2 linked regions of the Thermochromatium tepidum ATCC 43061 genome follow. The protein of the gene in region 1 interacts with the protein of each later gene in a pairwise test. Links are inferred from orthologs where the notes say so. Each region holds a gene or a part of one and is shown in the gene's direction. Other genes may lie near its edges.

What was found.
Region 2: the proteins of secB (region 1) and secA interact in binary tests that used the Escherichia coli proteins (3 or more experiments, as listed by UniProt). The link is inferred for Thermochromatium tepidum ATCC 43061 from one-to-one orthologs.

The regions. Positions count from the first base shown.
Region 1 is NZ_CP039268.1:529,838-533,149, reverse strand. Bases 152-3,146 are described here. They hold secB (protein-export chaperone SecB), read left to right. Parts: upstream 152-1,406; coding sequence 1,407-1,886; downstream 1,887-3,146. Other genes in these bases: E6P07_RS02480 (tRNA (cytidine(34)-2'-O)-methyltransferase), read right to left, coding at 2,893-3,146; E6P07_RS02485 (NAD(P)H-dependent glycerol-3-phosphate dehydrogenase), read left to right, coding at 1,889-2,896; E6P07_RS02495 (rhodanese-like domain-containing protein), read left to right, coding at 906-1,328; E6P07_RS02500 (ArsR/SmtB family transcription factor), read left to right, coding at 487-855; E6P07_RS02505 (murein hydrolase activator EnvC family protein), read right to left, coding at 152-289. Outside these bases: more of E6P07_RS02505, read right to left, coding at 1-151; more of E6P07_RS02480, read right to left, coding at 3,147-3,312. UniProt on the Escherichia coli protein: One of the proteins required for the normal export of some preproteins out of the cell cytoplasm. It is a molecular chaperone that binds to a subset of precursor proteins, maintaining them in a translocation-competent state.
Region 2 is NZ_CP039268.1:422,216-425,934, forward strand. The notes cover bases 169-3,570. They hold secA (preprotein translocase subunit SecA), read left to right. Parts: upstream 169-547; coding sequence 548-3,370; downstream 3,371-3,570. Other genes in these bases: E6P07_RS02015 (M23 family metallopeptidase), read left to right, coding at 169-421; argJ (bifunctional glutamate N-acetyltransferase/amino-acid acetyltransferase ArgJ), read left to right, coding at 3,388-3,570. In the rest of the region: more of E6P07_RS02015, read left to right, coding at 1-168; more of argJ, read left to right, coding at 3,571-3,719. UniProt on the Escherichia coli protein: Required for protein export, interacts with the SecYEG preprotein conducting channel.

The DNA.
Region 1 (3,312 bases):
GCAGCTCGCCGGCGACACGATTGTGCTCCGCGACCAGGCGTTCCAGCTCGCGATTGGCCAGCGACAGCTCGGCGACGTTACGCTCGCGCGCCTCCAATTCAGCGATTAGGGCACGCCGGTCGGCGTTTCTGTCGCTCAATTCGCGCCCGATACGCTCGAGCGAGCGTTCGATCGTACTGAGATCCCGTTGTCGAGCCTCTAGCGTCGGGTCGGCGCCCGACTGAGGGAGCGAGGGACTCGACGGCAGCAGGAGTGCGGTAAAGAGTAGGATCGCGCCTCGGTGCTGCATAGACCCACGCCCGGACGAGTTTGGCCATCGGTGCGCAGCTGGGGCCCCTCGCTGGAATCTCGGATTGGACCCGTCAAGGGTGCTGGGCATCGATGGTGTCTGAGTTGATAGCATCGCGCGCTTTGCGTCCAGGCGCTTCGCAGCCGGATGGAAAGCGTTTATCATTGTACGCCGATAAATCAACCAAATGCGATCCAATGGTGGACAACCCGAGTCATCCCGTCGGTCCGGGGGTAAATATCCCTGAAGGCGTGCGCGAGGAGATCGACCTACTCACCGACGACGCCGATATCGAGCGTGCCTCGCGTTCGCTCAAGGCAATCTCGCATCCGTTGCGTCTGAAGATCCTCTGTACGCTCGGCGACCAGGAGGTCAGCGTCCAGGAGATCGTCGAGCATGTTGGCACCTCGCAGAGCAATATCTCACAGCATCTGGCGATCCTGCGCGACAAGGGGATCCTCACCTCGCGCAAGGACGCCAATCGCGTCTACTATCGCGTCAGCGACAACCGTACCCTGCGACTGATCGGGATGATGCGCGAGGTCTTCTGCCATCACGCCCACTAGGGCAAACCGCCTAGCCCGTCCTCCAACCTTCTGAACAAGACGGCCCGCACATGTCACAACTCATCGAGTTCATTGGCAATCATTGGTTTCTGTTCTTAGCCCTGATCGTGATCCTGGGCCTCTTGACGCACAATCTCATCGTCGGCGGCAAGGGCAGTGTTGGGCCGCTCCAGGCCACCGAGCTGATCAATCATCGCGAGGCGGTCATCATCGACGTGCGTCCGGCGGCGGATTATGCACGCGGCCACATCATCAACGCCCTGAACATCCCGATGAATGGGTTCAATCACCAGCTGGCGACCCTGAACAAATACAAGGGTCGGCCTATCATCGTCAATTGCCGGTCCGGTGCCCAGTCTGCAGTGGCCTGCGCGTATCTGCGCAAGGCTGGGTTCGAAGAGGTCTACAACCTCCAGGGCGGCATCCTGGCCTGGGAGTCGGCGAACCTGCCCCTGACACGCAAGAAACGCTAATCCCCATGGCGATCAGCGCCCCGGGTGCCATCACTCAAACCCCATTCATACACGACCCACAGACGCCGGATCTCTAGCATGACAGAAGAACAGCAGAACAACGAACGTCAATTCTCCGTGCAACGCCTCTACACCAAGGACGTCTCCTTCGAGTCGCCCAATGCCCCCGAGATCTTCCGGGGCGAGTGGAAGCCGCGTCACGAGCTCAGACTCAACACCACGATCAACCCGCTCGACACCGATGTCTACGAGGTGGTGCTCGCGGTCACCGTGACGGTCAAGGTCGAGGACAAGACCGCCTTCCTGGTCGAGGTGCAGCAGGCCGGTATCTTCACCGCGCACGGGTTCGCCGAGGAGGAGCTCGGGCCGCTGCTCGGTGCCTACTGTCCCAACCTACTCTTTCCCTATGCGCGCGAGGTCGTCTCGGATCTGGTGGTCAAGGGTAGCTTCCCGCCGCTTGTGCTCCAGCACGTCAATTTCGACCTGCTCTTCGCCCAGCACCAGCGGCAAGCCGCCGAACAGGCCCAGTCCAACAGCGCGCAACCTATCCAGCACTGACCATGAACACGACGCCGGCCCGAATCGCGCTGCTCGGTCCTGGGTCCTGGGGCACGGCCCTGGGGTTGCAGCTGTGCCGCAACGGTCATGAGGTGCGGTTGTGGGGACATGAGGCGAGTCAGATCGAGGCGATCCGCCGTGCCGGCGAGAATCGTCACTTCCTGCCCGGCCATCCAATCCCGGCCACGATGCACCCGACGGATTCGCTCGACGAGGCGCTGGCCGACGCCGACGACTGTCTGGTGGTCGTGCCAAGCCAGGCCTTCCGTCAGGTTGTGCGCCAATTAGCCGAGCGTCTACCAGCGGATTTTGGCGTCGCCTGGGCGACCAAGGGGCTGGATGCGGCCAGCGGTCAACTCCTGCATGTGGTCGCTCAGGAAGAGCTCGGCGAACGACCGCTGGCTGTGATCTCAGGGCCAAGTTTTGCCGGCGAGGTCGCGCGCAAACTGCCGACGGCAGTAACGATTGCCTCCAACCAGCCGGAGTTCGCCGCGCGGTTCGCCGCACTGCTGCATGGATCGACCTTCCGCGCCTACACCAGCCCGGACATGGTGGGAGTGGAAATCTGTGGCGCGGCCAAGAACGTGCTGGCCATTGCGACGGGCATCGCCGATGGACTGGGCTTTGGCGCCAACACGCGCGCGGCACTCATCACCCGGGGGCTAGCCGAACTGATTCGGATCGGGACCGCGCTTGGTGGTCGTCCCGAGACCTTCACCGGACTGGCCGGTCTCGGGGATCTGGTACTCACCTGCACCGACGATCAGTCGCGCAACCGCCGACTGGGCCTGGCATTGGCGCGCGGCCTGACGGTCGAGGCAGCCAAGGCCGAGATCGGGCAGGAGGTCGAGGGTGTTGTCACGGCACTCGCCATCCATCGCCTGGCCGCGCGGCTCGGCATCGAGATGCCCATCAGCGAACAGGTCTATCGTGTGCTCTACGAAGGCGTCTTACCGTCCGCGGCCACCCGCGCGCTCCTGGAGCGCGGACCCAAGCCGGAGTTTGTCTAGCTTTCCATTTCAGCCGCGCCGGCGAATCCCTGCTGGCGCCAGGCCTCGTAGAGCACCACAGCCACGGCGTTGGAGAGGTTCAGACTGCGGTTGCCCGGACGCATGGGGATGCGCAGGCGCTGTTGCTCAGGCACAGACTCAAGCACCCCATCGGGGAGTCCGCGCGTCTCCGGGCCAAACAGAAAGGCGTCTCCCGGTCGAAAGTCTGGTTCAACATAGGGGATACGCCCCCGAGTGCTGACGCTCAGCAGTCTGGGATGCGTTAGTCTGTCGAGGCAGGTCGTCAGTGAGGGATGCACGCGCACCTCGGCCCATTCTCGATAATCCAACCCGGCGCGTCGCAACAAGCGATCATCGAGCGAGAAGCCCAGCGGTTCGATCAGATGCAGACGCGCACCGAGATTGGCCGTCAGGCG
Region 2 (3,719 bases), 110 kb from region 1 along the record:
GCCGTGGCCGGTGCGTTCAGGCTATATCAGCTCTCCCTATGGATTTCGGGTGCATCCGGTCCGTAACGTGCGTCAATTCCACGAGGGCGTTGATTTCGTCGCCAAGCGCGGCAGTCCCGTCCTGGCCGTCGCCGATGGGATCGTGGTCCTCAGCGGTTGGCGCACCGGCTATGGGAATCTGGTTGACATTCAGCATCGCGATGGCCTGGTGACGCGCTATGCCCACAACAGCACCAATTTGGTGCGCGAAGGTGACCTGGTCAGACAGGGCCAGCAGATCGCGACCGTCGGTTCAACCGGGACGGCGACCGGTCCCCATGTGCATTTCGAGTTGCGCCGCAACGGGTATCCCATCGATCCCATGCCCTATCTGCGCAGCCAGCCGGCCCAGCGTCTGGCCAGCGCCGAGCTGTTACGCTGACTGCTCCATCGAGATCCAAACGCCCGGGTCGCCTCGGGCGTATCCGCCGGGCGTCGGGTTGCGGCCAAATCCGTTATCATCCGTCGCCTTCTGCGAAAGGCCTCCTTTTATCCAAAGAATCCCGCGATGTTCAATCCATTCAAGAAGCTCTTTGGCAGCCGCAACGAGCGGCTGGTCAAGTCATTGATGAAGACGGTGGCGCGGATCAACGCGCTCGAACCTGAGCTGGCGGCGCTCTCGGATCAGGCACTCGCGGCCAAGACCGCCGAATTCCGCGCACGTCTGGCCGGGGGGGCAACCCTCGACGACCTGCTGCCCGAGGCCTTCGGCGTGGTGCGCGAGGCCAGCAAGCGCGTGCTCGGGATGCGGCACTTCGATGTGCAGCTCGTCGGCGGCCTGGTCTTGCATAGCGGCAAGATCGCCGAGATGCGCACCGGCGAGGGCAAGACCCTGGTCGCCACGCTGGCCGTTTATCTCAATGCCCTGCCGGGCAAGGGTGTCCACGTCGTCACCGTCAACGACTATCTGGCGCGTCGCGATGCGGCCTGGATGGGGCCGCTCTATCACTTCCTGGGGCTATCGGTCGGTGTCATCAACTCCTCGGGCGGGCTAGGCCCGGACCTGGCGTCCTACCTGTTCGATCCCGGGTTCGAGCCGGGGCCCGGTGAGGGCCATCGTCATCTGCGCCCCTGCACCCGGCGCGAGACCTATGCCGCCGACATCACCTATGGCACCAACAACGAATACGGCTTTGATTATCTGCGCGATAACATGGCCTTTGCGCCCGAGCAGCGGGTCCAGCGCGATTTCTATTACGCCATCGTCGATGAGGTCGACTCGATCCTGATCGACGAGGCGCGCACCCCCCTCATCATCTCGGGGCCATCCGAGGGCGGGACCGAGCTCTACAAGCAGATCGACACCCTCATCCCCAAGCTGAAGCGCCAACCACCTATCCTCAACGAAGAGGGACAGCCGGACTTTGGACCGGGCGATTTCTCGGTCGATGAAAAGACCCGGCAGGTCTATCTGAGCGAGGAGGGGCACGAGAAGGTCGAGCAGATGCTGGTCGAGATCGGGCTGCTCGAAGAGGGGGCCGGGCTCTATGACCCGAGCAACATCGTGCTCATGCACCATGTCTATGCCGCCCTGCGCGCGCACACGCTATACCAGAGGAATGTCGACTACATCGTGCGCGACGGTCAGGTCATCATCGTCGATGAGTTTACCGGGCGCACCATGCCGGGCCGGCGCTGGTCAGAGGGGCTGCACCAGGCGATCGAGGCCAAGGAAGGTGTGCCGATCCAACCCGAGAACCAGACCCTGGCCTCGATCACCTTTCAGAACCTGTTTCGGCTCTATCCCAAGCTCGCCGGCATGACCGGCACGGCCGATACCGAGGCCTATGAGTTCCAGCAGATCTATGGCCTAGAGGTGGTGGTCATCCCGACCAATCTGCCGATGATCCGCGAGGATCGCGGCGACCTGGTGTACCTCACCCAGGAGGAGAAATACGAGGCCATCATCGCCGATGTTCAGGATTGTGTGAGACGCGGTCAGCCGGTGCTGGTCGGGACCACCTCGATCGAGACATCCGAGCTCGTCTCTGGCCTACTCAAAAAGGCCGGCATCCCCCATGAGGTACTCAACGCCAAGCACCACGAGCGCGAGGCCGGCATCATCGCCCAGGCCGGGCGCCCGGGGGCCGTCACCATCGCCACCAACATGGCCGGTCGCGGGACCGACATCGTGCTCGGCGGCAATCTGGAGGCCGAGCTGGAGCAGGCCGGACCCGATGCCGATCGCGCGGCGATCCGGGCCGCCTGGAAGGCCCGTCACGAGCAGGTCATCGCCGCGGGCGGCCTGCATGTGATCGGGACCGAACGTCATGAGTCGCGGCGCATCGACAACCAGCTGCGCGGGCGCTCGGGTCGTCAGGGCGATCCGGGATCCTCGCGTTTTTATCTCTCGCTCGAAGACAACCTGATGCGCATCTTCGCCTCCGACCGTGTCGCCAAGATGATGCAGCGACTCGGGATGCAGCGCGGCGAGGCCATCGAGCATCCCTGGGTGACCAAGGCGATCGAGAATGCCCAGCGCAAGGTCGAGGGTCGCAACTTCGACATCCGCAAGCAGCTACTCGAATACGACGACGTCGCCAACGACCAGCGCAAGGTCATCTACCGTCAGCGGCGCGATCTGATGGACGCGGTCGACGTCTCCGAGACCGTCGCGGCGATGCGCGCCGATGTCCTCAAGGGATTGATCGACACCTATATCCCGCCCGACAGCCTGGAGGAGCAATGGAACATTGCCGGACTCTCCGAGGCGCTTGCCCAGCACTTCGGCGGCACTTGGCCGATCCAGACCTGGCTTGACGAGGATCAGAATCTACATGAGGAGACCTTGCGCAAGCGGATTCACGACACTGTGCTCAAGAATTATCAGGAGCGTGAGGCCTTGATCGGTGCGTCCAATCTGCGTCAGATCGAGCGCGCGGTCATGCTGCAAACGCTCGATAGCCACTGGAAGGACCATCTGGCCGCCATGGACTATCTGCGTCAGGGTATCCATCTGCGCGGTTATGCCCAGAAGAACCCCAAGCAGGAATACAAGCGCGAGGCGTTTTTGATGTTCTCGGCGATGCTCGAGGCCATCAAGCAGGACGTGGTCACGACGCTTGCCAAACTCGAGATCCACGCCGACATGGACGCAGAGTTTGCGGCTCGGCGCGCCCCGGAGCCCAAGGGCTTTGAATTCAAACACGAGGTCTTCACTGGCTTTGGCGATGGAAGAGAGGGCGACCATGGATCATCCGATCCGGCGGGTGAGCTGGACAAGGAAGACCATCAACCCTATGTGCGCGAGGGGCGGAAGATCGGGCGCAATGAACCCTGTCCCTGCGGTTCGGGCAAGAAATACAAGCATTGCTGTGGCAAGGTCGACTGATGGGGCGGGATGACGTCATGAGCGAGCGCAAGATCGATCTGTCCCTTCTGCCGATCCCCGGCGTGCGTCTTTCGACCATCGGGGCGGGTATCCGCTATCAGGGGCGCGACGATCTGCTCCTGATCGAGCTCGCGCCAGGTGCGACGGCCGCCGCCGTCTTCACCCGCAATGCCTTCTGTGCTGCGCCTGTGACCCTGGCGCGTCATCATCTGCACCAGGCCGCACCGCGTTATCTGCTCGTCAACGCGGGCAACGCCAATGCCGGGACCGGGGCGCGTGGTCTTGCCGATGCCCGGGCCTGCTGTATCGCGCTCGCCGAGGCCGCCGGCTGTCGGCCCGAGGAGGTCTT